DNA from 4 places in the Paraburkholderia sp. SIMBA_054 genome. Region 2 is predicted to be linked to each of the others. Evidence: predicted binding sites of a transcription regulator. Region 2 holds the regulator's gene; each other region holds the start of a gene.
The links. The regulator LexA, encoded in region 2, represses DNA repair genes until DNA is damaged. The targets are predictions, from matches to a motif close to ACTGTATNNNNATACAGT.

Region 1 (7,246 bases), on a different contig from region 2:
CCGTTGCGGGACGCTGTCCGCGAACGCAGCGGAACTCGCGAATCCGAGCGCCGTCGCAAATCCCTCTGCAAGCCACGGCGCAGCGATCGGCCATTGATAGGCGAGCAGTCCCGGCAGGTCGCCGGCGCTGCCCTGTTCGAGCAGCATATGGTGCTTGGCGGCGCCGAACACCACGGCCGATGCGACATCCGTCAGCGCATGCGCGGCTTGCGGCGGCACGGTCGTCAGGGCGGCGATGTGGTCGCTGATCAACGCGATCTCGCGGCTGTCGGCGATGCGCGTCGCCAGCGCATGACCTGAGCGCTCGACGGCCTTCAGCCCGTGCGAACTCGCGGTCAGGCCGGCGAGCTGCGCCGCGATGCGCGGATTGGATTCGGTGGACATGATCACGACGAACAGGCGCTGCGTGCTTTCCGCGCTGCCTGCTCTCGCCATCATCGTCAGCACGATGCCGGGCGCCGCGCGTTCCACGACCTGCCGGATCGCGTCGGGCGGCAAACCGATGCGGCTGCTCAACTGCTCGAGGACGTAGGGATTGAAGGCGGCGTTGGCCGCGGCGACCAGATCGGCGTCGTTCACCAGAGGTCTCCTTCGTGTAAGCAAACGGATGAGAGAGTCACCTGTTGCGCGGCGGCTGGCCGCTTGCCTTTGTCCGAAACGGCCAGGTAAGTATAGGCAGGAAATCCGGCGGCCGGGCTGCGTCGGACGTCGCGGGAAGCCGGGCGGCAAAGCCGGCAGCGATGACGGGCGCCCGCCAGGGAAATGCCCTTGCTATTTTTAAACGCGAGTATCACTCTCGATAGAGCCGCATGCCGGGTCAAAGACCGGCAGCCTGTCCGCTGCGCACGCGGACGTTCTTACGGTGGAGCACGCCATGAGGTCCGCCAGTGCCGTTCACGATCCCAGCCGTCAACTGCTGCCGTTTCGCGAGTCGCTGCTCGCGATGCTCGGCATCGCCTTCGTCACCATGCTGGTCGCGCTCGACCAGACCATCGTGGGCACCGCGTTGCCGCGCATCGTCGCCGATCTGAAGGGCTTCGACTTCTACGCGTGGGTCGCGACCTCGTACATGCTCGCGTCCGTCATCACCATTCCGATCTTCGGGCGGCTCGGCGATCTGTACGGCCGCAAGCCGTTCCTGATCGCCGCGATCCTGCTGTTCACGCTGGCGTCGGTGCTGTGCGGGCTCGCGAACAGCATGCTGTTCCTGATCGCCGCGCGCGGCCTGCAGGGCATCGGCGGCGGCATTCTGATCGGCACCGTGTTCGCCACCGTCGCCGATCTGTTTCCCGATCCGAAGCTCAGGCTGCGCTGGCTCGTGTTCGTCACATCGTCGTTCGGCATTGCGAACATCGTCGGGCCGACGCTCGGCGGCATGCTCACGCAGATGCAGGGTTGGCGGCTCGTGTTCTTCGTCAACGTGCCCGTCGGCGTTGTGTCGCTGATCTTTGTTCAGATGTTTGTGCCAAAGCTGCGCCATCTGAAAGCGAGCGGGCCGATCCAGCTCGACTGGCTCGGTGCATTCGTCGTCGCCGTGACGTTCGGCGCGCTGCAACTGCTGATTGAACTGCTGCCGCGCGAGGGCATCAGCGGCACGACGGGGCTGCTCTTCGCGATCACGGCCGTGTGCAGCCTGACGCTGTACTTCTGGGAAAAGCGCATGGGCTATCCCGTCGTGCCCGTCGACGTGCTGCTCGACCGCAAGCTTGCGCCGCTCTTCGCGATGTCGGTGCTCGGCGGCTTTGCGCTGTTTTCGATGGTGTTCTACGTGCCGCTGCTGTTCCAGGGCGGCTACGCGATGTCGCCGCACGATTCCGGCATGCTGATCACGCCGCTGCTGCTTGGTACGACCGTCGGCAGCGTGCTGAACAATCGCATCGTCACGCGTATCCGGCGCGCGAACGGGGTGATGTATGCCGGCTTCGCGTTCTTCGTGATCGGCTGCGTTGCGCTCGTCTCGTTCAAGGGCCACGAGCCGCATATCGTGTGGATGGCGTGTATGGGCTTGAGCGGACTGGGGCTTGGCCTGGTCGCGACCAACCTGACGATCTGCTCGCAGCAGATCGTCGCGCGCGATCACCTCGGCGCAGTGACGGCGCTGATGCAATCGCTGCGGATTTTTGGCGGCATGCTCGGCACCGCGATCACGGGCGCGCTGCTCGGGCATATGTACACGCAGGGCGTGACCCGCTCGCTCGATTCGTATCAGGCGACGCAATGGCTCAAGTCGTTCGCGAGTCCCGATCTGCTGGTCGATCGCAACGAGCAGTCCGCGCTGATCGAGCATCTGGTGGCGGCCGGGCATTCCAGCGATCCGATGATGCACATGGCGCGCGAAGCGCTCATTGCGTCGATTCACATCGGCTTGTCCGTCGCCGCGCTCGCCGCGTTGATCGGGCTATGCCTCGCGTGGTTCGTGCCCGCCGTGCAGGTGACCTATGCCGAGACGGAAGTGCGCGGCGCTTGAGGAGCGCTTGAGGACCATGAGGGGCGTGCGCGCTTTCTGGCTCGGCAGACTGCCGCGTTTGCTATCATGGCTGTATAAATATACAGCCTTCCGTGTCCGATAGCCGTGCCGACCGACGCTCCCGATCAGTTCTATTACCTGTCGAATTTCGAGCGCGCCCTCGCGTGGATCGCGGGCCGTTACGACGATCTGCTCGACGACAGCGAGCGCGCCTTTCTCGACGCATTCCTGCGCGACGGCGCGCGCCTGCCGAAAGCATCGCGCGCGCTGCTCGTGCGCATGCTGATGCGCAAAGGCACGTTGTTTCGCACGGGGCGGCTCGCGTATGCGGAGATCGGTTGTCCCGTGCAGGCGGCCGCGCCGCTGGCCGCACTCGGCTGGATCGATGCGGACGCAGGCGTGTCACTCGACGAACTGTTCGCGTGCGCGACGCGCCCCGAACTTCAACGCATGTTCGCCGCGTCTCCCGCGCTCAAGGGCCTGCGCAAGGCCGAATGGCTCGAAGCGCTGCGCGTCGCTGACCCCGCGCACGCGCTGCCACGGCGTTATCGCGAGTGGGACGCAGCCGCTGACGAAGCCGCGCTGCGCGTGCTCGTCGCGCCGCTCTGCGAGCGCTTCCGGTTGATGTTCTTCGGCAATCTGCATCAGGACTGGTCCGAGTTCGTGCTCGCCGATCTCGGCGTGTATCAGTACGAGCGCGTGGCGTTCGCGCCGTCGTCGCGGGCGTTCCAGCAGCGGGGCGACGTCGACCGTTATCTGGCATTGCAAGCGTGCCGCGATGCCCTGGAACTGACGGACAACGCAGCGTTCGACCCGCTGCTCGAAGCCGTCGATGCAATCGATACCCAGCACAACCCCTGGCTCGCATTGCGCCGCGCGAAGCTGCTGTATGCGATCGGCTATCAGGCCGAACGCCGGCGCGACTGGGATGCTGCCTTGCGCATTTACGAGCACTGCGCATGGCCGGGCGCGAGGCACAGGCGCATGCGCGTGCTGGAGCGCGACGGGCGCGACGAAGCGGCGCTCGCGCTGGCGCTGCAGGCGGCCGCCGTTCCCGAGAGCGAAGAGGAGCAGCAGCGCGTCGCGCGCATGCTGCCGCGCCTGCAACGGCGGCTCGGCGTCGCCGCGCAGAAACCAGCTGGCGTGCGCGCGGCGCAGCGCGGCATGCTCGAATTGCCGCGTCCATTAGAGCCCGTCGCCGTCGAATACGCGGTGCGCGATCATCTGTCGACGGAAGATGCGCCTGTGCATTACGTCGAAAACGCGCTGATCAATTCGCTGTTCGGTCTGCTGTGCTGGGAGCCTGTTTTCGAGGCCGTACCGGGCGCGTTCTTTCACCCGTTCCAGCGCGGCCCCGCCGATCTGCACGCGCCCGACTTCCGCGCGCGGCGTGCCGCGCAGTTCGACGCCTGCTTCGCGCAACTCGAAAGCGGCGTGTATCGCGAGACGATCCTGCGTTACTTCGAAACTAAAGCCGGGGTTCAATCGCCGTTCGTGTTCTGGGGCATGCTCACGCCCGAGTTGCTGACGCTCGCGCTCGATTGCCTGCCCGCCGCGCATCTGAAGCTGTGGTTCGAGCGGCTGTTGCTGGATATTCGCGCGAACCGTTCGGGCCTGCCCGACCTGATCCGCTTCTGGCCGCGCGAGCGGCGCTATGAACTGATCGAAGTGAAAGGGCCGGGCGATCGTCTGCAGGACAATCAGATCCGCTGGCTCGCGTACTGCGTGCAGCACGATGTGCCCGTGCGCGTGCTCGATGTTCGCTGGACCGAAAGCGCCGACGATGCGCTGGTCGGTGCAACGGACGCGGAGGCGGCATGACCTACGTCGTCGCCGTGCGCACGCTCTGCGAATTCACCGCGCGGCGCGGCGATCTCGATCTGCGCTTCACGCCCGCGCCGTCGGCGCTCGAAGGCATCGCCGGACATCAGGCCGTGACGGCGCGCCGCGCATCCGGCTATGAAGCGGAGATCACGCTGACGGGTACGCATCGCGGCCTCACGGTGCGTGGCCGCGCCGACGGCTACGACCGGGCGCTGAACAGGCTCGAAGAGATCAAGACGCATCGCGGCGATCTCGAACGGATGCCCGCGAATCATCGCACGCTGCATTGGGCGCAGGCGCTGGTGTATGGGCATCTGCTGTGCGAGGCGCGCGCGCTCGACGAACTGACGGTCGCGCTCGTGTACTTCGATATCGCTGACCAGAAAGAAACCGTGCTGACGGAACAGCACACGGCCGCGTCGCTGCGCGCGTTCTTTGAGGAACAGTGCGAGCGTTTCGTCGCGTGGGCCGCGCGCGAAGAAGCGCATCGCGATGCGCGCAACGCCGCATTGAACGCGCTGCGCTTTCCGTACGGCGAGTTTCGCAGCGGTCAGCGCGAACTGTCCGTGGCCGTGTTTCGCGCGGCGCGCGACGGGCGCTGTCTGATGGCGCAGGCGCCGACGGGCATCGGCAAGACGCTCGGCACGATCTTTCCTCTGCTGAAGGCGTGCGGCGCGGATCATCTCGACCGGGTGTTCTTCCTGACGGCAAAAACGCCGGGCCGCGCGCTCGCGCTCGAAGCCGTCGAATCCCTGCATCGCAGCGAAGCCGCGCTGCCGCTGCGCACGCTCGAACTCGTCGCGCGTGACAAGGCCTGCGAGCATCCCGACAAATCGTGCGACGGTGATTCCTGTCCGCTCGCGCGCGGTTTCTACGACCGGCTGCCCGACGCGCGCGACACGGCGTTGCAGGCGCGCACGCTCGACCGCGCAGCCGTGCGCGAAGCGGCGCTCGCGCATGGCATCTGTCCGTACTATCTCGCGCAGGAAATGGCGCGCTGGTGCGACGTGGTGATCGGCGACTACAACTACTACTTCGACAGCAGCGCGATGCTGTATGCGCTGACGCAACTGAACGGCTGGCGCGTCGCCGTGCTCGCCGACGAAGCGCACAATCTGCCCGACCGCGCGCGCCGCATGTACAGCGCGACGCTCGATCAACACGCGTTTCGCGGCGCGCGCCATGCCGCGCCCGCAGCGCTGAAAAAGCCGTTCGATCGATTGAACCGCGAATGGAATGCGTTGAACCGCGAGCGCAATGCCGCGTACGAGGTGCTGCCCGGCGTGCCGCCAAAGCTGCAGTCGGCACTGCAAAATCTGATCGCATCGATTGGCGATCAGCTTGCGGAAACCCCGCAATCCGTCGATGAAAACGCGCTGCGTTTCTATTTCGACGCGCTGCATTTCATGTCGCTCGTCGAGCAGTTCGGCGATCATTCGATCGTCGATGTGACGCTCGATGCGCATCGCGGCCAGGCCCACGCGAAGTCATCGACAGAGATTTGCGTGCGCAACGTGATTCCCGCGCCATTCCTCAAGCCGCGCTACGCCGCTGCGCGCGCGACGATCGTGTTCTCCGGCACGCTCAGCCCGCAGCACTTCTATCGCGACATGCTCGGTCTGCCCGACGACACCAACTGGCTCGACGTCGAAGGGCCGTTCAGGGCCGAGCAGCTGGATGTGCGCGTCGCGCATCATGTGTCGACGCGCTGGCGCGACCGCGAGCGCTCGCTCGAACCGATCGTCGATCTGATCGCGCAGCAGTACGCCGCGCGTCCGGGCAACTACCTCGGCTTTCTGAGCAGCTTCGATTATTTGCAGCGCGTCGCGGGATCGATGCGTGAACGGCATCCGCAGGTGCCCATCTGGACGCAGGAGCCGCGCATGGACGAGACCGCGCGCGACGCGTTCCTCGCGCGCTTCACGACGAGCGGCGCGGGCGTCGGCTTCGCGGTGCTGGGCGGCGCGTTTTCGGAGGGCATCGATCTGGTCGGCGAGCGGCTCATCGGCGCGTTCATCGCGACACTCGGCTTGCCGCAGATGAACGACGTCAACGAACAGATGCGCCGCACCTTCGATGCGCAGTTCGGCAACGGCTACGACTATGCGTATCTGTATCCGGGTATGCAGAAGGTCGTGCAGGCGGCGGGGCGCGTGATTCGCACCGAGCAGGATGCGGGCGTCGTGCATCTGATCGACGACCGGTATCGGCGCGCGGATGTGAAGCGGTTGTTGCCGCGATGGTGGAAGGTCGCTATATAGCAACAAGAAGCAACAAGAACAGGAGACAACCCGTGCGCGCAGGCGAATACCGCTTCACGACGATCTGGCGCGTCGACGCGCCGCTACCGGCCGTATGGGATGCCATTCACGATCCGGCGCGGTGGCCGCAATGGTGGACCTGCGTCGAGCGCGTGATCGAAGTGGAGCCGGGCGCGAGCGACGGCGTCGGGGCATTGCATCGCTACACGTGGAAAGGGCGCTTGCCGTATCGCGTCGCGTTCGACATGCGCGTGACCCGCGTCGAGCCGCTCGCCGTGCTCGAAGGCGAGGCGTGCGGCGACGTCGAAGGAACGGGGCGCTGGCACTTCTCGACGCACGGCGAAGCGACGGTGGTGTGCTACGAATGGCGCGTGCGCACGAAGCGCGGCTGGATGAACCTGCTTGCGCCGCTCGCGCGCCCGTTCTTCAAATGGAATCACGATTACGTGATGCAGCGGGGCGGCGAAGCGCTCGCGAATCTGCTCGACGCGCGGCTGCTTGGCGTCGAGCATTCGTCATGAGACGGGCAGCCGGGTTATTGAAGCTCAGTGCCGCGCCACCTTCGATGTCGGCTTTTGCACTTGTTGCGGTCCATCCGGCACATTCGACGGACGCGGTGGGCCTTCGAGCTCGTCATTAGCGGAATCAGAACCGCCTTGCGCGGGATTGGCCGCGACCAGCATGCTGCGCTGTG
Region 2 (7,246 bases):
GCGAGAAACAGCGCGAGAAACAGCAACGCGATGCCCGTCAGAATCCAGCGCACGACGCGCGGCTCGGTCACCGGGTCGGGACGGCGCACGGCGTTAGTGTTGCCTGCGCCCGAGCCGGAAAGCACTACGGAATCCTGGCTCATTGCGCACCTCCCGTCAGCGCAGCCGACGACACAACCGGCACCGTAGGCGCCGTGCGGCCGCGGGTCGTGCGCCGCTGCAGATACCACTGCAGCGTGTTGATCAGCAGCAGCATCAGGAACGACACCACCAGCATCACGACAGCCAGCGCCGTCGCGCCCGCGTAATCGTATTGCTCCAGCTTCGTGATGATGAGCAGCGACGTGATCTCCGACTTCATCGGCACGTTGCCCGCGATGAAGATCACCGAGCCGTATTCGCCCAACGCACGCGCGAACGCCAATGCAAAGCCCGTCAGCAGCGCGGGAAACACACTGGGAAATACGACGCGCCGGAACGTCAGCCAGCGCGAGGCGCCCAGGCACGCGGCCGCCTCTTCCTGCTCGCGCTCGAACTCTTCGAGCACGGGCTGCACAGTCCGCACGACGAACGGCAAGCCGATGAAGGTCAGCGCGACCAGCACGCCCGCCGGTGTGAACGCGATCTTGATGCCGAGCGGTTCGAGAAACTGGCCGACCCAGCCATTGCCCGAATAGATCGCCGCGAGCGAGATGCCCGCCACCGATGTGGGCAGCGCAAACGGCAGATCGACGACGGCGTCGATGATGCGCTTGAACGGAAACTTGTAGCGCACCAGCACCCACGCGACCAGAAAGCCAAACACCGCGTTGATCAGCGCGCCACCGAGTGCCGAGAAGAACGTCAGCCGGTACGACGCGAGCACGCGTGGCGACGTAACGGCGCGCACGAACTGGCTCCAGTCGAGCGTGGCCGTCTTGAGAAAAGTGGCCGCGAGCGGAATTAGCACCACGAGGCTCAGATACGCCAGCGTGATGCCGAGCGTCAGGCCGAAGCCGGGTATCGCGCTCGGCTTGCGAAAGGTCAACGTCGTCATGCGAAAGCTCTTTCAGGTTTTATGCGTTGCAACGCGTGCCGTCGCACCATTGCCGAAAGCGCGCCCGAGGGCGCGCCTTTGTTCAAACATTGCCGCTGCGTGGTTTCACTGCGGTTGGTAGATCGAATCGAACACGCCGCCATCGGCAAAGTGCGTCTTCTGCGCGTTCGTCCAGCCGCCGAACGAGTCGTCGACCGTGTACAGCTTCAGCTTCGGAAACTTATCGGTGAGCGTGGCCGGCACCTTGTTCGAACGCGGACGGTAGAAGTTCCTCGCGGCGATTTCCTGACCTTGCTCGCTGTAGAGGAAGTTCAGATACGCGTCGGCGAGCTTGCGCGAGCCATGCTTGTCGACCACCTTGTCCACCACGGCGACGGGCGGCTCGGCCAGAATGCTCGCCGACGGCACCACGATCTCGAACTTGTCGGTGCCGAATTCCTTCACCGACAGGAACGCTTCGTTTTCCCATGCGATCAGCACATCGCCGATGCCACGCTGCACGAAGCTCGTCGTCGCGCCGCGCGCGCCGGAGTCGAGCACGCCCGCGTTCTTATACAGCTTCGACACGAATTCCTTCGCCTTCTGGTCGTTGCCGCCCGGCAGATGCGACGCGTACGCCCATGCCGCCAGATAGTTCCAGCGCGCGCCGCCCGACGTCTTCGGGTTCGGCGTCACGATCGACACGCCCGGCTTCACGAGATCGTCCCAGTCCTTGATGTGCTTCGGGTTGCCCTTGCGCACGAGGAACACGATCGTCGACGTGTACGGCGACGCGTTGTCGGGCAGGCGCTTCTGCCAGTCCTTGTTGATGAGGCCCTTGTTCGCGAGCGCGTCGATGTCATAAGCGAGCGCGAGCGTCACGACGTCGGCCTGCAGGCCGTCGAGCACCGAACGCGCCTGCGCGCCCGAGCCGCCGTGCGACTGCTTGAAGGTGACCGACTCGCCCGTCTTCGCCTTCCATTCCTTGCCGAAGGCCTGATTGACGTCCTGATACAGCTCGCGGGTCGGATCGTAGGAAACATTCAGCAGCGTGGTGTCCGCATGCGCCTGCGCGATCATCCCGACCGCCGACGCAGCGCCCAGCGCGAGCGCCGCGACCAACCGCTTCGCGCTGCCGCGCTTTGCCTTCTGTGCTCCTGCCAACCCCGTGATCCGAATGCCCATCGACCTTCTCCGTCTTGTTGGTGTGACTGCCTGGTTTCCGCTGATTGCCGCGTTTCGCTGCTGCGCAAGCGGCAAGCGCCTCTGCCGCTGCGTGGGCGTTGCTGCTGCATCAATGGAAGGCAGTCTATCCAGGTGGCTTCATCATTAAAAATAATGTTTCTTCATTTTTTAATACGCAATAGTGGTAAAGGAATGGTTTGCGTCCGCGAGCGCGTCCGTAGCGTCGTTTCAGCGTCGCCTTTCGACGTTCACACGACACCCGCCGCGACGAACTTAAAGTAAAGCTTGAAATGCGCCGAATACTGTATAAAAATACAGTCACCTGTCTATCCATACAGTGGCGCCATGACCAAACTCACCGCACGTCAGCAACAGGTTTTCGAACTGATCCGCCGCGCCATCGAGCGCACGGGCTTCCCGCCCACGCGGGCCGAGATCGCGGCCGAACTCGGCTTCAGCTCGGCGAACTCGGCGGAAGAACACCTGAGGGCGCTGGCGCGCAAGGGCGTGATCGAGCTGGCGGCGGGCGCGTCGCGCGGCATCCGCCTGCTCGCGGGCCAGGACGATTCCCCGCACCAGTTCACGCTGCCGCACGCGAGCATCATGCAGTTGTCACTGCCGCTCGTGGGCCGCGTGGCAGCCGGTAGCCCGATCCTCGCGCAAGAACATATCTCGCAGACTTATACGTGCGACCCGTCGCTGTTCTCCAGCAAGCCCGACTACCTGCTGAAGGTGCGCGGCCTGTCGATGCGCGACGCGGGCATCTTCGACGGCGACCTGCTCGCCGTGCAGAAAAAGAGCGAAGCGAAAGACGGCCAGATCATCATCGCGCGTCTGGGTGACGACGTGACCGTGAAGCGCCTGAAGCGCCGGCCCAACGGCATCGAGCTGATCGCCGAGAACCCCGATTACGAAAATATTTTTGTTCAGGCCGGCAGCGCGGAGTTCGCGCTGGAAGGCATCGCGGTCGGGTTGATCCGACCGACGGAATTCTAATTAGCTGAACACTGTCTGGAGAGACTCATGGAACGCCTTGCCCGCTTGCTGCCCTTTCGCCAGTTCGGTCGTCTGCGCCATCTGCGCGAGCTTGTCCCTTGTGGTTCGCTGACGGCGCTTGCGTCGAACGTCACGGGCGGCACGGCATCGCTGTTCGATGAAGAACCCCAACCGCTGCCGTCCGCGCAGCCGGCATTCGCACGCGTGTCGCTGAACTCGGGCCTCAATGCGGAACCGGCGCGGCGCGCGCCCGTGCGGGTCTACCACGGGTCGTCGCGACTCATCATGGTCGGCACGGTGGACGCCGTGTGCAATATGATCGATCGCGCGATTGCGGAGCAAGGCGATCAGTTGGCCCAGCAGGCGGCGTGAGCGCGGTACAGGCGTGTGACATTCACGCTGAGAAACGCTTGCTTGCAAACTTGCGGGATCGTTTCGGTGCCGATCGGGTCCACACCTGATCGATATTGAAAACGGAGCGTTCTGCACAATGGCAGGTTTGATAAGGATGAAAGGCCGGGTTGGCCGGTCGATTCTGATCGCGTTGATCGTGATCGTCGTCGTGGCCGCGCTGGGTTATGCGTACGCATCGCCGTATATCGCGCTCGACCGGCTCAAACGCGCCGCCGATTCCCGAGATGTCGAAACGGTCAACGCGTACGTCGATTATCCGGCGCTGCGCGACAGCCTCAAGCTACAGGTCACGGGATTGCTGACGCGCCGGCTCGACGTGCAGCACAACGGCAATCCGCTAGCTGCCATCGGCGCGATGATCGGCGTTGCATTGATTGGTCCGCTCGTCGATGCCTATGCGACGCCGGATGGTGTCGCCGCGTTGCTCAACGGCATTCCGCCGCGCGGCGAACCGGGAGAGCGCCCGCCTCCGCCGCCCGCTGCTCGAGCGGACAATCCGGCGCCCAACTCGCCACAAACGCCTGCGCCCGCATCTAGCCAGGCTAGTGCCAATAGCAACACGCCGCCGCAGCCGCCGCAAACCACGGCGGGATATCGCGGTGTCAATGAGTTCGTTGTGAGCTATCAGCACGGTGTCGGCGACACGCGCTATGCGGCGATTTTTCGTAGGCAGGGGCTTTTCACGTGGAAGCTGTCAGCCGTCGATCTGAACGGCTGACGCTTCTTCACAACACGTGCGCCAGATGGCGGCTGCCTCACGCAGCCGCCTGCTCCTCCTCAGCCGCCGACGAGCACGCGACCAGAATGCTGCACGACACGCGGTCCAGCAGCGGCGTATTGCCCGCGCCCATCCACCAGCGCGACAGTCCCGTGCGGCAACGATGCCCGACCACCACGAGATCGGCGTGCAACTCGGTCGCTAGCGACGCAATTTCGTCGATGGGATGACCAAACGCGAAATGCCCCGTCGCCTTCACGCCACGTTCCGTGAGCCAGTCGACGCCTTCCTGCAGAATTTCACGCGCGGTCTTTTCGAAGCTGCCGCATGCGACGTCCGTCAGCAGGCCTGCGCTTTGCGCGATGCTCGAACGCATGTCGACGACCGACAGCAAATGCGTTTCCGCGCCCAGATCGAGCGCCAGATTCGCGCCGCAACGCAATGCCTTGCGGCCTTCACGCGAGCCGTCGTAGCACAGCAGAATCTTGTTGTAGCTCGCCATTTTGCTTCCCCCCATGCCCGCGACTATCGCGGTCTCATCTGAATCATGGTGCGCCGCAATTCCACATGCAAGGGATGGAAAACGCTAAGTGCGGTGGCCCGCGCAGTCCGCCATGACGCGGTGCAAGATCGTGCACACGATCCGCCAGCGATGCGCATCCATGCGCCAAACGTGGCGCGCACGATGCCCTAAAATAGGCAGCCGTCTCGCGCTTTGCACCCCGCTTTGCACCCGACACGCACCTATTCAGGGAACATCCGTCTTCGTATGTCTGAAGCTGCAATCGAATTTCATCAGGTCGAGAAGCGCTACGGCGAGAAAACTGTCGTCGACGGCTTGTCGTTTCATGTGCGCGCGGGCGAATGTTTCGGACTGCTCGGTCCCAATGGCGCAGGCAAGACCACGACGCTGCGCATGCTGCTCGGCATTGCGGCACCCGATGCAGGCAGCATCCGTTTGTGCGGCGAACCGATTCCAGTGCGCTCACGCTTCGCGCGGGCGCGCGTCGGCGTCGTGCCGCAGTTCGACAATCTCGATCCCGATTTCACGGTCCGCGAAAACCTGCTCGTGTTCGGCCGCTACTTCGGCCTGTCCGCCGCGCAGTGTCGCGCGATGGTGCCGACGCTGCTCGAATTCGCGCGCCTCGAAAGCAAGGCGGATGCGCGCGTCGGCGAGTTGTCGGGCGGGATGAAACGGCGGCTCACGCTCGCGCGCGCGCTCATCAACGACCCTGACGTGCTCATCATGGACGAGCCGACGACAGGCCTCGATCCGCAGGCGCGCCATCTGATCTGGGAGCGGCTGCGCTCGCTGCTCGCGCGCGGCAAGACGATTCTGCTGACCACGCACTTCATGGAAGAAGCCGAGCGTCTGTGTCACCGGCTGTGCGTGATCGAGGAAGGACGCAAGATCGCGGAAGGCGCGCCGAATGAATTGATCGCTTCGGAAATAGGCTGCGACGTGATCGAAGTGTACGGCCCCGATCCGGCAAAGCTGCGCGACGAACTGGCGCCGCTGTCGGTACGCACCGAGATCAGCGGCGAGACGCTCTTCTGTTATGTCGACGACCCGCAACCGGTTCATGCGCGGCTGAAACAGCGCGCGGGGCTGCGTTATCTGCACCGGCCGGCAAATCTCGAAGACGTGTTTTTGCGTCTGACCGGCCGCGAAATGCAGGACTGACGGGCACACAATAATTTGCCAACGACATCAGGCGCACCGCACACATGGACTTACGCACCTACAACACCCCCGAGCACGCCGCGACACGCGAGCGCTTCGCCGCGTTGCCCGCGAACGCCGTCAACTGGATTGCCGTCTGGCGGCGCAACTATCTGGTGTGGCGCAAGCTCGCGCTCGCGTCGATGTTCGGCAATCTCGCCGATCCGATGATCTACCTGTTCGGCCTCGGCTTCGGCCTGGGGCTCATGGTCGGATATGTCGACGGTGTCTCGTACATCTCGTTCCTCGCGGCGGGCACGGTGGCGTCGAGCGTGATGATGTCGGCGAGCTTCGAGTCGATGTATTCGGGCTTTTCGCGGATGCACGTACAGCGCACCTGGGAAGCGATCATGCACACGCCGCTCACACTCGGCGACATCGTGCTCGGCGAGGTCGTGTGGGCGGCCAGCAAGGCTGTGCTGTCGGGCGCCGCCATCATGGTCGTGGCGGGCGCGCTCGGTTATGCGAGCTTTCCGTCGATGCTCATCGCATTGCCCGTCATCGTGCTGGCGGGGCTTGCGTTTGCGAGCACGGCGATGATCGTGACGGCGCTCGCGCCCTCGTACGATTTCTTCATGTTCTATCAGACGCTGGTGCTCACGCCGATGCTGTTGCTCTCGGGCGTGTTCTTTCCGCTGTCGCAATTGCCGCACGCTGCGCAGTTCGCCGCGCAACTGCTGCCGCTCGCCCACACCGTCGACCTTATCCGTCCAGCGCTGCTCGACCGTCCGATGAACGACGCGGCGCTGCACGTGGCCGTGCTGGCCGCGTATGTGGTGGTGCCGTTCTGCGTATCGGCGGTGCTGTTCCGCCGCCGCATGATGCGCTGAGGGCGCCGCGCGCAGGTTCATACGCGGCGGCGCCCTCAAGCCGATTCAATCAGATCACTCTTCGTCGTCCGACCACGGCACGTCGACGTCCGAGATGAACTCGACCGTCGCGAACGGCCCGCCTTCCTGGCGACCGATCTTGCCGTCCGCGCGATGCCATTCCACGCGGAACATCGTACCCGGATCGTCGGAGCGCAAACGGATCGTGCGCAACTCTTCCGGATCGGCTTCCTCGACGGGGCCATCGAGCGAAACGAGCAGCGCCTGCGGCCACATGCCGTCGACGGGATCGTAAATGCGGTCGCCGTCGGGAATCGACGTATGCGCTTCGACGCCGATCGTCGCCGATGCGTCGATGATCATCT
Region 3 (7,246 bases), on a different contig from region 2:
TCGACGCCGATCTGCTGATCGTCACCAACGGCAACATGGACCCGTTCGGCCCCGTGCATCGACGCGCGATCACTGCCCGCGCGATGGAAAACCAGATGTTCGCGCTGATGGTGAACCGCTGCGGCTCCGGCGACGACAACCTGACGTTCCCCGGCCTCTCCGCGCTGATCGATCCGTTCGGCGAAACGGTGCTCGAACTCGGCGGCGAAGAAACGGTGACGAAGGCGACCGTCGATTTCAAACGGCTCGAAGCGAGCCGCGAGCACTACAACTATCTGCACGACGCACGCGTGCCGCTCGGCCTCGTGCCCGTCGAACAGTCGGATGGCCATCGCGCGCTGATGGTCGAAGCGCGCCGCCGCCGCACCGACTGAACGCTTTTCCAGCAGTCTGTCCGGGACGTACCGCACGGGGCCGAGCGCGCCCTGCGCGCGTACGCCCACGCCCGTCGAAATGCCAGCCATAGGCACCATAAGGCATCCAGAAGACATCCATATCGGCCATCGCTATCGGCCTGGCTTTAGGAGAAATCATGCAAGCGTCGTCATCTCATGAACCGTCGCACCTGAAGCGCACGCTCGGCTTGCCGTCCGTGCTGCTGTTCGGTCTCGCCTACATGGCGCCGCTGATCGTCTACGGCACCTACGGCGTGCTCGCCAAAGCCAGCGACGACACAGCCGCCCTCGCCTATCTGCTCGCGCTGATCGCGATCGCCTTCACCGCGCTCAGCTACGGCAAGCTCGCGCGGCTCTACCCCGTCGCCGGCTCGGCGTACACGTACACGCGCAAGACCTTCAACGCGCATCTCGGCTTTTTGATCGGCTGGGCGACGCTGCTCGACTATTTCTTCCTGCCGATGGTGATCTGGCTGATCGGCGCCGCGTATCTGAACGCGGCGTTTCCGCATGTGCCGTCGTGGATCTGGATCGTCGCATTCATCGTGCTGACGAGCGGCCTGAACATCGTCGGGATCGAACTGGCCGCGCGCTTCAACATCGTGCTGATGGTCGTGCAACTGGCGATTGTCGCGATGTTCGTCGCGCTGTGCTGGCACTATGCGTCGGCGGCGGCGGGCCCTGGCGGCATCGCGATGGCCGAGCCGTTCTTCAAGCCGCATGTGCCGCTCGGCGCGACGATGGCGGGCGCCGCGATTGCCGCGTACTCGTATCTCGGTTTCGATGCCGTGTCGACGCTGACGGAAGAAACCATCGATCCGAAGAAGAACATGCCGCGCGCGATCCTGCTGATTGCGTTGATTGGCGGCGCGATCTTCGTGATCGCCGCGTATACGATGCAGTTGGCGCACCCCGGCGTCGAGTTCAAGGACACGGATTCGGCCGCGTTCGAAGTCGCGAAGATGATTGGCGGCGATATTTTCGTGACCGTGTTTCTCGCGGGCCTGATTCTCGCGCAGTTCGCGTCGGGCATCTCGGCGCAGGCGAGCGTCGGCCGCTTGCTGTATGCGATGGGTCGCGATGAAATCCTGCCGAAGCGCTTCTTCGGCTATATCCATCCGCGCTTCAAGACGCCGGCGATCAATATCGCGATTGCGGGCATCGTCGGGCTGATCGCGCTGAAGCTCGATGTGGCCACGTCGACGTCGTTCATCAACTTCGGCGCGTTCCTCGCGTTCACGGCCGTCAACCTGTGCGTGGTCCGTCTGTATCTGTCGGGCAATCATGGCGACCGCAAGATCGGCGTATTCGGCGGGCTGGTGTTTCCGCTGATCGGCGCAGTGGCCGATATCTGGCTGCTCGCGAGCCTCGAAAAGACGGCGCTCGTGCTCGGCGCGGTGTGGTTCGTGCTGGGTATCGCGTACCTGTGCTGGATCACGCGTCTGTTCCGCCAGGCGCCGCCTGAAGTGGCGATCTGAGCGGGTAGTGAAATGCGCGATTCGCCGAGGCGGATCGCGTTCGAGAAAACGCGGCGCATTGTATGCGCCGCGTTTTGCTTTGCGTTTTGCCTTTTATGCGCGCGCCGGAAATTCCGCTTCCAGCGCTTCGATCAAATTCGACAGCACGTCGACCCAGTTGCCGCGCTCGGACTGATTGAAGATCCGCATGCCCGGATACCACGGGCTATCAGTGCGCTCGCGCAGCCACCTCCAGCATCCCGCGTAGCGATTGAGCAGCCACACGCGCTTGCCCATCGCCGCGGCGAGATGCGCAACCGACGTATCGACGGCGATCACCAGATCGAGTGGCTCGACAAGCGCCGCCGTGTCGGCGAAATCCGCGATCTCGCTCATCCAGTCGTTCACGTTCGGACGCTGTGCCGCAGTGAGTTCCTTCGACGCGTCGTCCGCTTTCTGCAAGCTGATCCACTGCGCGCGCGGCCACGCGAGCAGACGCTCGACCTGCGCAGGCGCGATGCTGCGCATCCTGTCCATATGCGCGTTGATCTTGCCGCCCGCCCACACGATGCCGATGCGTGGCACACGTTGCGGCGCGACTGCCGCGAGACGCTCGCGCCAGTATGTGGCGCGCTGCGGATCGGCGCGCAGATAGCGCGACGGCGCCGAGCCGAGGTTCTGCAAGCCGATTTCGAGCGCCATCGGCAGAGAGAGCATCGGTGAATAGCAGTCCCATTCGCTCCAGTCGGAGGGTACATCGTCCAGCAGCTGCAACTGCGGATAACGTTCGCCAAACGAATCCTCGAAGAGCCGCCGCAGCGGCTTCGGGCAGTTGAAGCCGATCGTCGCGAAACGGTCGAGCGCGAGCGGGAAGAAGCGGCTGAACTGCAACGCATCGCCGAGTCCCTGCTCGTACACGATGAACAGCCGCGCGTCCCGTTTCGGCGAAGCTTCGCCCAGCCACTGCGGCACAGGCCATTCAGCCGGCCGCGCGCCGCGCTCGCCGCGATTGTTGCCGAGCGCGGCCCAGCGGTATTCGAAATGCGGCCACGCTTCTTCGTATCGCCCGGCCGCGAGCATCATATGGCCGATATTGCTGCGCGCTTCGAGATTCGACGGATCGAGCTCATACGCGCGCCGGTGATGCACGATGGCCGTTTCGACGTCGCCGAGCGCGTTCAGCACGAGCCCGAGGTTGTTGTGCGCGCCGGAGTGCGCCGGGTTCGTTGAGATCACGCTGCGATACGCGTGCTCTGCCGCTTCCATGTCGTCGTTCAGTTGCAGCGCGACGCCGAGATTGAAGGCGAGAATCGACGTATCGATCGACACGGACGGCTCGCTGCGCGCGAGATCGAGCCCGCGTTGCGCGCTCGCCGCGCCCTCGGCAAGCGCGCCCGAACGAATCTGCACGACGCTCAGACTGTTGTAGAAGATGGGATCGGGCCGCGCGCGCAGCGCCTGCTCGATCCAGTGCGCCGCGCCGCCCGGCTCCTTCGCTTCGAGCGCGACGAGGCCGCGCAGATGGAGCGCGCCGGCGTGCCCGGGCTGCGCTTGCAGCACGGCGTCCAGATGCGCGCGCGCCGCGTCGTGGTCGCCCGCGAAAAAGACTTGCTCGGCTGCCGCGTAGCGCTGGTCGATATCTGGCTGGGATGTCATTCGATCATGTCCTTCACCGCGACAAAACTGAGGCTTCGAACCGTCGATACGTCGATTCGGCTCGGGGCTGCAATGATTGCACTGCGCCGCCTGCGAGCTGTGAAGTTGTGTGAAGGCAGAAGCCGCCGCTGTTCAGCTTATCCACTGAAAAATAGGACAAATCCGGGACAGCCGCCGCGTTCGCGGCAATACGTGCCTTGTGGACAGCACGCGACGGCGTAGAATACTGTACATATATACAGTGTCGCCGTCTGCCATGGAACTGCTCAAAAAGCTCGAAATACTCGCCGACGCCGCCAAGTACGACGCGTCGTGTGCGAGCAGCGGCGCGCCACAGCGCAGTTCGCGCGGCGCGGACGGGCTCGGCGCGAGCACGGGCGCGGGCATCTGCCACAGCTTCACGCCCGACGGCCGATGCGTGTCGTTGCTGAAAATCCTGCTGACCAATTTCTGTCTGTACGACTGTCAGTATTGCGTGAACCGGCGCACGAGCAACGTGCCGCGCACGCGTTTCACACCCGAGGAAGTCGTGAGCCTCACGCTCGACTTTTACCGGCGCAATTACATCGACGGGCTGTTTCTCAGTTCCGGCGTGATCCGCTCGTCGAACTACACGATGGAGCAACTGGTACGCGTCGCGCAGTCGTTGCGCGAAGAACATCTGTTTCGCGGGTATATCCATCTGAAAACCATTCCCGATGCCGATCCGCAACTGATCGCGCAAGCGGGCCGTTACGCGGATCGCCTGAGCGTCAATATCGAACTGCCAACCGAAATCAGTCTGGAACGGCTCGCGCCCGAGAAAAGCGCGCGCACGATCCGCCTCGCGATGGGCTCGATTCGCCTCGCCAGCGACGAAGCCGAGAGCGACGCGAAAGCGCCGCGCTTCTCGCCGGCTGGCCAGAGCACGCAGATGATCGTCGGCGCGGACGACACCAGCGACAGCACGATCCTGCAAACGGCCGAAACGCTGTACGGCTCGTACCGGCTCAAGCGCGTCTACTACTCCGCGTTCAGCCCGATTCCCGACAGTCCGACGGCGCTGCCGGCCAAGGCGCCGCCGCTGTTGCGCGAGCATCGTTTGTATCAGGCGGATTTTCTGTTGCGCGGTTACGGGTTTCGCGTTGACGAACTGTTCGACACACCCGGCAATCTCGCGCTCGACATCGATCCGAAGCTCGCGTGGGCGCTGAGTCATCGGGAGAGCTTTCCCGTCGATCTGAATCGCGCGAATGTACGCATGATCGCGCGCGTGCCGGGCATCGGCATGCGCAACGCAAAGCGTCTGGTGGCACTGCGGCGCTCGCGGCGCATCCGCTATCAGGATCTCGTGCAGTTGCGGTGTTCGATGGACAAGACGCGGCCGTTCGTCGTGACAGCCGACTATCGCCCCGCGCACGCCGACCTGTCGACGCAGCGGTTACGTCACGCACTGACGCCGCCGCCGACGCAGTTGTCGCTGCTTTGACACCGGACGCGAAGGCATGCGGGTCATCTCGATCGAGGACAGCTATGCGGCGTGGCGCGAAGCCGCGCTGCAGGCGCTTGCGAGCCGCATTGCGCCCGAGGATATCGACTGGCGTGTAATTGGCGATGACGATCGCGCAACCACGCCCGCGTTGTTCGACGATCACGCGTCTGCGTCCCAGGCAACGACCGCACCCGCCAATGTCCGCATTTCTCGCGAGCTCGGTGAACTGCTGAAGGACGCAGCGCTCTATCGCGACACGGCACGTTGGGCGTTCCTCTACCGCGTGCTCTGGCGATGGCATGACGGCGACCGCTCGGTCGCGTCCGCCGCCGATTGCGACGGCGCGCGCCTGTACAAGATGGCCAAGGCCGTACGGCGCGCGAAGCACGACATGATCGCGTATGTACGTTTCCGGCTGCGCGAGCCCGGCAACGATGCGCCTGCGGCCGATCTGCCCGAGTACGTCGCGTGGTACGAGCCGGAGCACGATGTGCTCGCGTGGTCAGCCGAGCATTTCGCACGCCGCATGGGCCGCTCGACGTGGCTCATCTCGACACCCGATAGCGCCGCGTGGTGGAACGGCAAAACGTTGCGGCTCGAACACCGTCCGGCGTTATCCAGCGACCGTTGCAAGCACACCGCCGACCAAGCCGAAGCGCTCTGGCTCGCCTACTACCGCAGCACATTCAATCCCGCGCGGCTGAACGAGACGGCGCTCGAACAGCACATGCCCGTGCGCTTCTGGAAAGGCCTGCCCGAAGGCCACCTGATTCCGTCGATGATCAGCGAAGCGAAAAGCGGCGCGCAACGGGTCGCGCAGGCGCGCGGCGTCGGCGTGCTGGGCGGCAAGAGCGTGCCTGTCGATGCACATAGCGCGCAACCGGCGCGTCAGCAGCCATCGACGCTCGACGCATGCCGGCGCTGTGAGCTGTGGCGGCACGCGACGCAAGCCGTCGATGGCATCGGTCCCGACGATGCGCGCATCATGCTGATCGGCGAACAGCCTGGCGATCAGGAAGACCTCGCGGGCAAGCCGTTTGTCGGACCAGCGGGCAGATTGCTCGATGTTGCAATCGAGCGTGCGGGGTTGCGGCGCGAACAACTTTATCTGACCAACGCCGTCAAGCACTTCAAGTGGATGCTGCGCGGCAAGCGGCGCCTGCACAAGACTGCTGCGCAGCAGGAAATCGATGCGTGCGGTTACTGGCTCGAACGCGAACTGGAGCGCGTGAAGCCTGCCGTCGTCGTCACGTTGGGCGCGACTGCGTTGACTGCGCTGCTGCACGAGAAAGTCAGTTTGCGCGATTGGATCGAACGGTCGATCGATGTTGACGGCATGCAGGTGATCTCCACGTATCACCCGTCGTTCGCGTTGCGGCAGGAGAATGACGAGGCGCGCGAGCGGGTGCTGGATGCGATCGCTTCTGCATTGGCGCGGGCGCGCGATCTGGCGGACACGGGGCAAGAACGGCGGCACGTATCGCGCTAGTGTTTCGTCAAGGAATGCGCGAGCATTCCTTCATCCAATGGACGGATGCCATGCGAACCCTTCTCCATACCTCGCGGCTGCGCCTCGAACCGTTCGACGAAGCTCATTTCGCCGGGTTGCTCGCGCTCAACTCCGATCCTGTCGTGATGCAATTTCTCGGCGACGGCTCGCCTGCCACGCCGACGGAAGTGCATCAGAGCATCGATACGGCAAAGGCGCGCTGGGAACGGTTCGGCTTTTCGTGGTGGTCGTTCATCAGGCACGACAGCGGCGAGATCATCGGCGCGGGGTGCGTGCAGCACATCGAGAACGAACCGGGTAATCCGGTGGAAGTCGGCTGGCGTTTGAAGCGCGATCACTGGGGACAAGGCTACGCGACGGAAGCCGCGCGAGCGATGATCGGGTTTGCGTTCGATGAACTGTGCCTTGCTTCTATCTATGCGACGACGCATCCGTCGAATGAACGATCGATCAATGTCATGAAGCGGCTCGGGATGCGTAGTGTCGGTTTGCAGCCCTACTACGGGACGTTGGCGGCAACGTATGTGCTGGAGAAGCCGTAAGCCGCAGCCTGCTATCTCAAAATTCGTCCTTTTCCTATGTCCGCCGCTGTCACGCGTCCCTATTCTTGAAGCATCAACAGAGCGCCACTCAACACGATATGGATTGCGCCTGTTATCACCTTCATTGACAGGAGCACATCATGTTTGTCTACTTCCTTCTCAGCCAGTTCAGCCAGTGGCTTCGTTTCGTGGACAAGCCGCGTTGCGGCGCATTT
Region 4 (7,246 bases), on a different contig from region 2:
AGCACACCCGGCAAATGACGCACGACGGCATCGATCAACGCCATGGCCGGCAACTCGCCACCCGACAGCACGAAGTCGCCGAGACTGACTTCTTCGTCGACGACGCGGTCGATCAGACGTTGATCGATCGCTTCGTAGCGGCCGCACAGCAAAATCAGACCAGGCTCAGCGGCAAAGCGCATGACCTTGTCGTGATTGAGCGTGGTGCCTTGCGGCGACATCATCACGACGCGCGCGCCGCCGATGCCCTGCTCCGCCTGCGCCGCTTTCGCCGCACCGATCGCGTCTTCCAGCGGTTTGGCCAGCATCACCATGCCGGGGCCGCCGCCGTACGGGCGATCGTCGATTGTGCGGTAGTTGTCGGTTGTGAAATCACGCGGATTCCACGTGCGCAACCCATATCGCTCCTGCTTCGCCGCGCGGCTCGTAATACCCCACTCGGTCAACGCGCGAAACATTTCAGGAAAGAGCGTAACGATATCGAACTGCATCGCTCTCTCCGTGAAGCGAAATGTTTTAGTAATCGGCTTCCCAGTCGACGATGATCTTCTTCGCCGCCTGATCCACCGTTTTGATGAAGACGCCGACGAACGGGATCAAGCGCTCGCCGGTGACCGGCTCGCCGTCTTTGTCAGTAGCCGGATACTCGATGCGCAACACCGACTGCGCACCGTTGTCGATCAGATCTGCCACTTTGCCGAGTTCGACGCCTGCCTCGTTGACCACATCGAGGCCCAGCAGGTCGACCCAGTAAAATTCGTCGGTTCCCAGCGCAGGGAAATCGCTGCGGCGCACGTAGACGCGATGACCGCGCATTGCGAACGCGGCATCCCGGTCGGCCAGGCCGCCGAGTTGCGCAACGATACTGTCGCCATGAACCTTGGACTGCAGGCGGGGCGCCGATTTGCGCTCGCGGCCCTTCTCGAGCCACCAGCGTTTGGCGTTGAGCAAGGCGTCGCCGCCTTGACCGGCATTTGCATGCGCGGCCACCTTCACCCAGCCTTTGAGACCGTATGCATCGACGATTGCGCCGACTTCGACAGCGTCGTCGGGCCAGCTTTCGGCCGATTCAGCCTGCATGTCCTGCGCGGCTTCGGCCGTTGCCGCATTCGCCGCAGGCCGTTCGACCGGCTTGCGGACAAACGCGCCAAACGACGCTCGCGCGCCAGGCTGTGTTTTCGCCTTAGCGCGTCCTGAACTATCCGAATCACGCTCCGACATCAGCGAACCTCAAGCCTGCATACGTCAAACCTGCACATTTCGGACTCGCACAGAACCAATGCCGCACGAGCCGTCGATGTACCGTGAAACTGCACTTAAGCAGCCGGTTGCGCCTTTTGCGCTTCCTTCACCAGACGTTCGACCGTCGGCGACAGTTGTGCGCCAACGCCTTGCCAATACGTCAGGCGATCTTGAGCGATACGCAGCGACTCACCTTTCGTAGCGACCGGGTTGTAGAAACCAACGCGCTCGATGAAGCGGCCGTCACGACGGTTACGCGAATCGGTTGCAACGATGTTGTAGAAAGGGCGCTTCTTCGAGCCGCCACGAGCCAAGCGGATGATGACCATACTGGAATCCTTGAAAACCGGGGTTCGAAACTACTGAAACGTGCGATTATAGCCGGAAACCGAAAGCACAACAAACACTTAGCGGGATAAACTGAGCCGCGGGGCGGTAGCCGAGACTCAACGCCGTGCTTGCCAGCTCCAGATAGTCCGTCCAAGCCGCGTGGAAGCGCCGTGAAACCCTTGCTGACGGCTGTTTCGCCTGTTTCTCAGGACACCGTCGCGCGGATGCCACGCTGCGCCGCCGTCTCCGTGTCACATGCACTTCGCGCCGGACCGCCGCGGAATGCCGGCATAAGTCTCCACAAGTGCCGCGCGCGATGCGGCCGGCGTAGAATGCGCGACGGCTGTGCGCGGGATCCGCAGCCCCCGAAGCCGTCCGTCATCCTGTCGCTCACGCTCATGGCCACCGTCGCTACGCATAACTCGCGCTTTCGCTCCAAGACCCTTACCGCCGCGCTCGCGTTCTTCTTCGGCACGCTCGGCGCACACCGCTTCTATCTGTACGGCTTGCGCGACGTGTGGGGCTGGGCGCACCTCGTTGGAACGATCATCGGTATTCCTGGCTTCATGCTGCTCGCCGCCACCGAGCGCGCCGCGATCATGGGCTGGTTGCTCGCGTTTCCCGGCGCCGTGTCGATGCTGGCGGCTTTCCTCGCGGCGATCGTCTACGGCCTGCGCCCCGACGAAAAATGGGACGCCCAGTTCAACGCGCACACCGACCAGCAGAGCCGTTCCGGCTGGACCGTCATCTTCGTCGTGATCTTTTCGCTGCTGATCGGCGCATTCCTCCTGATGACGGGACTCGCGCTGTCGTTCCAGACCTACTTCGAATCTCAGGTCGAGGCCGCAAAAGCGATCTCGCAATAAGGTCGCCCTCAGAAAAGACTCAATTGAGGCGTGTCGGGCGTAGCCGGTTTAAGCGGTTTGGGCAACTCGACACGCTTGAAATGCGACATATCGAGAATGCCGTGATTGCGCGCATTCAAACCAAGCCGCCGCACCGCGTTCGCAAAGCGCTGCTTGAGCAGATCAGCCCATAGCCCCTCGCCCTTCATGCGCGTCGAAAACGACGAGTCGTAGTCCTTGCCGCCGCGCATGTCGCGCACGCGGTTCATCACGCGCTCGGCGCGGTCGGGGAAATGCGCTTCCAGCCAGCCTTTGAAGAGCGGCGCAACTTCCCAAGGCAGACGCAACACGATATAGCTCGCGCTCGTCGCGCCCGCTTCCGCGCAAGCCTCCAGCACGCGCTCCATGTCCTGATCGGTGACGAACGGAATCACGGGCGCAATGCTCACACCCACCGGTATGCCCGCCTCGCTCAACGCGCGGATTGTCCTGAGGCGCCGCGCGGGCGTGGCAGCGCGCGGCTCCAGTGTGCGGGCGATATCGGCATCGAGCGTCGTGATAGTGATGGCCGCCATCATTAGCCCTTTCTCGGCCATCGGTGCGAGCAGATCGATATCGCGCTCGATCAGCGAGTTTTTGGTGATCGCGGCGAACGCCTGGTTGTGCTCGCTCATGACCTGGATCACGCGCCGCGTGAGCTGAAGGTCCCGCTCGACCGGCTGCCATGCATCCGTGTTCACGCCAAGCGCGATCGGCTCCGGCACGTAGGACTTCTTCCCCATTTCACGCGCGAGCAGTTCCGGCGCGTTGACCTTCGCGTAGATCCGGCTTTCGAAGTCGAGTCCCGGCGACAGGCCGAGATAACTGTGTGTAGGCCGAGCGAAGCAATAGATACAGCCATGCTCGCACCCGCGATACGGATTCAACGATACGCTGAACGGAATATCCGGCGACTGGTTGTGCGTGAGGATGCTTTTCGCGCGCTCCTCGAATATCTGCGTGCGCAACGCGGGACGCCCGCTTTCCTCTTCCGACGGCGCGATCCAGCCATCGTCGACGGACTCGCGCTGGTCCACTTCGTAGCGGCCCTGCAGATTTGTGACCGCGCCCCGCCCCTTGCGCGGAGCAGGTGGCGCGATTGGAAATTCGGGAATGTCTCGATCGTAGTCGGTCACGGAACACGGCAAAAGCAACGCGGAATACTGTACAAATATACAGTGTTTGCAGCTTTTGTCGAGCGTGACTTTCGGGGCCGAGTCAACCGCCCGCGAGCCTCGCCGTAAGTGTCATTCGCCTACAGCAATGTTCAGCGTTTCCTTGATTTCTTCCATCACGACATAGCTCTTTGACTGCACCGCGCCCGGCAGTTGCAACAGGATGTCGCCGAGCAGCTTCCGGTAGTCCGCCATTTCGCCGATCCGCGCCTTGATCAGATAGTCGAAATCGCCCGAAACCAGATGGCATTCGAGCACCTCAGGAATCTTCTGCACTTCGCGCCGGAACTGGTCGAACATGTTGCCGCTCTTGTGATCGAGCGTGATCTCGACGAACACCAGCAGCGCCGCGCCCAGCTCCGCCGGGTTCACGCGCGCGTGATAGCCCGTAATGACGCCGTCGCGCTCCATGCGCTTGACGCGCTCGATGCACGGCGTCACCGAAAGACCCACCTGTTCGGCCAACTCCTTCATCGCGATCCGGCCGTCCTGCTGGAGGATTTTCAGGATCTTGTGATCGAGTTTATCGAGCGATCGAATCGGTTGACGCTGTGTACGCATGGTATTTACCGAAAATCTGAAAAATACGATAACAAAACCTACCTCGACGCAAATAGTATAGCGGTTAACACTAGGCATCCGGCAAATCACCGCGTCAATCGAACAAAAGCACGAAAAAACGAGGTTTTCCATCACGCCGCGGCCTTCCGACCTTTATGGAGCAGCTATGCGAGTTGTCGTTCTGGGCAGTGGCGTCGTTGGGGTAACGACCGCCTATTATCTTGCGCGCGCGGGTCATGAAGTCACAGTGATCGATCGCGAAGCGGGTCCTGCGCTCGAAACGAGCTTTGCCAACGCCGGCCAGATTTCGCCGGGCTACGCCGCGCCGTGGGCCGCGCCGGGCGTGCCGCTAAAGGCCGTCAAATGGATGTTCCAGAAGCACGCGCCGCTCGCTATCCGGCTCGACGGCACGCAATTCCAGCTGCAATGGATGTGGCAGATGCTGCAGAACTGCACGTCCGCGCGCTATGCCGTCAACAAGGGCCGCATGGTGCGCCTCGCCGAATACAGCCGTGATTGCCTGCAGGCGCTGCGCGCCGAAACGGGGATCCACTACGAAGGCCGTACGGGCGGCACGCTGCAACTGTTCCGCACACAACAGCAACTCGATGGCGCGGCGAAGGACATCGCCGTGCTCGAGGAAGCGAACGTGCCGTACGAACTGCTGATGCCGGACGATCTCGCACGCGCCGAACCCGCGCTCGCCGCAACGGCACACAAGCTGACGGGCGGCCTGCGCCTGCCCGGCGACGAAACGGGCGACTGCCAGTTGTTCACGACGCGCCTTGCCGCGCTCGCCGAGCAGTTGGGCGTCAAATTCCGCTACAACACGCCGATCGACGCACTCGCGATGGAAGGCGGGCGCATCGCCGGCGTGAAGTGCGGCAGCGAGATGGTGCGTGCGGAGAGCTTCGTCGTCGCACTCGGTTCGTACTCGACCAAGTTCCTGTCGGACATCGTCAAGATTCCCGTGTATCCGCTCAAGGGCTACTCGATCACCGCGCCGATCGTCGATGCAAAGTCGGCGCCCGTGTCGACGGTGCTCGACGAGACGTACAAGATCGCGATCACGCGTTTCGACGACCGGATTCGCGTCGGCGGGATGGCGGAGATCGTGGGTTTCGACAAGAAGCTGAAGCAGGCGCGTCGCGAGACACTTGAGATGTGCGTCAACGACCTGTTCCCGGGCGGCGGTGATACGTCGAAAGCGACATTCTGGACGGGCCTGCGTCCGATGACACCGGACGGCACGCCGATCGTCGGCCGCACGCCCGTGTCGAACCTGTTCCTGAACACGGGACACGGGACGCTCGGCTGGACGATGTCGTGCGGCTCGGGCCAACTGCTCGCCGACCTGATCTCGGGCAAGCGTCCGGCGATCCAGTCGGGCGATCTGTCGGTGCATCGCTATCTCGGCGAAGCGACGGGTCAGACGCGTCCGGCTTACGCCTGATTCGGTTCCTCCTGATGCAACAACGACGGCGCCTCGTGGCGCCGTTGTTTTTTTGTGCTTTGGTTTTCTACGCGACGCGCATCGAGCGTCGTCAGAACTGGTCTTCGGACAACGCGAGGATGCCCTCGCCGCCCTTCGCGCTGGTGATCGACGCTTCTAGCGCCACCGCCTGCGGCAGCAGATGTTCCGCGAAGAACTGCGCGGTCGCGATCTTCGCGCCGTAGAACGATGGGTCTTGCGCGTGTTTCTCTTGCGCTGCGAGCATCGCGCGCGCCATCTGCCAGCCGCCCAGCACAATGCCCGCAAGCTTCAGATACGGCACGCTGCCTGCGAACACTGCATTCGGATCGCTCTTCGTATTCGCGACGACATACGCCACGACCGACTGCAACGCATCATGTCCAAGTGACAAGTGCTTTTGCATCGAATCGAACGCTGCGCCCTTATGCTGCTTCAGTGCTTCGACCGTCTGCGCAATCTGCGCAAGCAGTACTTTTGCAACTGCGCCGCCGTCGCGCACTGTCTTGCGCCCGACGAGATCGTTCGCCTGAATGGCCGTCGTGCCTTCGTAAATCGGCAGGATGCGAGCGTCGCGATAGTACTGCGCTGCGCCCGTTTCTTCGATGAAGCCCATGCCGCCATGCACCTGCACGCCAAGGCTCGCCACATCCACCGATAGCTCCGTGCTCCAGCCCTTCACGATCGGCACCAGGTATTCGTAGATCGCCTGATGTTCCGTACGCTTCGCTTCCTCAGGATGCCGATGCGCGAGATCGCTGTGCGACGCCGCGACGTACGCCAATGCGCGCGAGCCTTCCGTGAGCGCGCGCATCGTCGACAGCATGCGTCGCACGTCGGGATGATGAATGATCGATACGGCCTGCTTCGCGGAGCCGTCCACTGGCCGGCTCTGCACGCGGTCCTTCGCGTAAGCCACAGCCTTCTGGTACGCACGATCCGATATGGCCACGCCCTGCATGCCGACCGCAAACCGCGCCGCGTTCATCATGATGAACATGTATTCGAGGCCGCGATTCTCTTCACCGATCAGGTGACCGATGGCTCCCCCATGATCCCCGAACTGAAGAACGGCCGTCGGACTCGCCTTGATCCCGAGCTTGTGTTCGATCGACACGCAGTGCACGTCGTTGCGCTCACCCAGCGATCCATCCTCGTTGACGAGGAACTTCGGCACGACGAACAGCGAAATGCCCTTCACGCCTTCAGGCGCATCCGGCGTGCGTGCGAGCACGAGGTGGACGATGTTGTCCGCCATGTCGTGCTCGCCCCACGTGATGAAAATCTTCGTGCCGAACAGCTTGAAAGAGCCATCGCCCTGCGGCTCGGCGCGCGTGCGCACTAGCGCGAGATCGGAGCCGGCTTGCGGCTCGGTGAGATTCATCGTGCCAGTCCATTCGCCCGAGATGAGCTTCGGCACGTAGGTCTGCTTTTGCGCTTCAGTGCCCGCCGTGAGCAGCGCCTCGATCGCGCCATCGGTCAGCAGCGGACACAGCGCGAACGACAGGTTCGACGCGTTAAGCATCTCGATACACGCCGTCGCGATCAGCTTCGGCAGGCCCTGGCCTTCGTATTCGACGGGA

Region 1: a site for LexA is predicted at 2,537-2,554, ahead of SB822_RS48645 (VRR-NUC domain-containing protein). Genes of this name have one in related genera too.
Region 3: a site for LexA is predicted at 3,734-3,751, ahead of SB822_RS27775 (putative DNA modification/repair radical SAM protein). Genes of this name have one in related genera too.
Region 4: a site for LexA is predicted at 3,619-3,636, ahead of SB822_RS20300 (PA0069 family radical SAM protein). Genes of this name have one in related genera too.

Annotation. Positions count from the first base shown of each region.
Region 1 is NZ_JAWRXV010000081.1:2,854-10,099, forward strand. Features, by position in the region: gene SB822_RS48635 (hypothetical protein) at 1-579, opposite strand, end outside; gene SB822_RS48640 (MFS transporter) at 875-2,467, shown strand; gene SB822_RS48645 (VRR-NUC domain-containing protein) at 2,573-4,288, shown strand; gene SB822_RS48650 (ATP-dependent DNA helicase) at 4,285-6,552, shown strand; gene SB822_RS48655 (SRPBCC family protein) at 6,585-7,073, shown strand; gene SB822_RS48660 (mechanosensitive ion channel domain-containing protein) at 7,098-7,246, opposite strand, start outside.
Region 2 is NZ_JAWRXV010000069.1:37,127-44,372, forward strand. Features, by position in the region: gene cysW (sulfate ABC transporter permease subunit CysW) at 1-143, opposite strand, end outside; gene cysT (sulfate ABC transporter permease subunit CysT) at 140-1,036, opposite strand; gene SB822_RS46185 (sulfate ABC transporter substrate-binding protein) at 1,142-2,200, opposite strand; gene lexA (transcriptional repressor LexA) at 2,546-3,196, shown strand; gene SB822_RS46195 (hypothetical protein) at 3,224-3,568, shown strand; gene SB822_RS46200 (DUF2939 domain-containing protein) at 3,687-4,328, shown strand; gene SB822_RS46205 (universal stress protein) at 4,366-4,830, opposite strand; gene nodI (nodulation factor ABC transporter ATP-binding protein NodI) at 5,098-6,012, shown strand; gene SB822_RS46215 (ABC transporter permease) at 6,057-6,881, shown strand; gene SB822_RS46220 (hypothetical protein) at 6,936-7,246, opposite strand, start outside.
Region 3 is NZ_JAWRXV010000025.1:7,849-15,094, reverse strand. Features, by position in the region: gene SB822_RS27790 (carbon-nitrogen hydrolase family protein) at 1-374, shown strand, start outside; gene SB822_RS27785 (APC family permease) at 533-1,873, shown strand; gene SB822_RS27780 (tetratricopeptide repeat protein) at 1,967-3,508, opposite strand; gene SB822_RS27775 (putative DNA modification/repair radical SAM protein) at 3,765-4,976, shown strand; gene SB822_RS27770 (UdgX family uracil-DNA binding protein) at 4,993-6,468, shown strand; gene SB822_RS27765 (GNAT family N-acetyltransferase) at 6,519-7,031, shown strand; gene SB822_RS27760 (hypothetical protein) at 7,172-7,246, shown strand, end outside.
Region 4 is NZ_JAWRXV010000015.1:202,306-209,551, forward strand. Features, by position in the region: gene trmD (tRNA (guanosine(37)-N1)-methyltransferase TrmD) at 1-491, opposite strand, end outside; gene rimM (ribosome maturation factor RimM) at 517-1,221, opposite strand; gene rpsP (30S ribosomal protein S16) at 1,317-1,571, opposite strand; gene SB822_RS20295 (NINE protein) at 1,971-2,438, shown strand; gene SB822_RS20300 (PA0069 family radical SAM protein) at 2,447-3,592, opposite strand; gene SB822_RS20305 (Lrp/AsnC ligand binding domain-containing protein) at 3,704-4,192, opposite strand; gene SB822_RS20310 (D-amino acid dehydrogenase) at 4,323-5,645, shown strand; gene SB822_RS20315 (acyl-CoA dehydrogenase) at 5,737-7,246, opposite strand, start outside.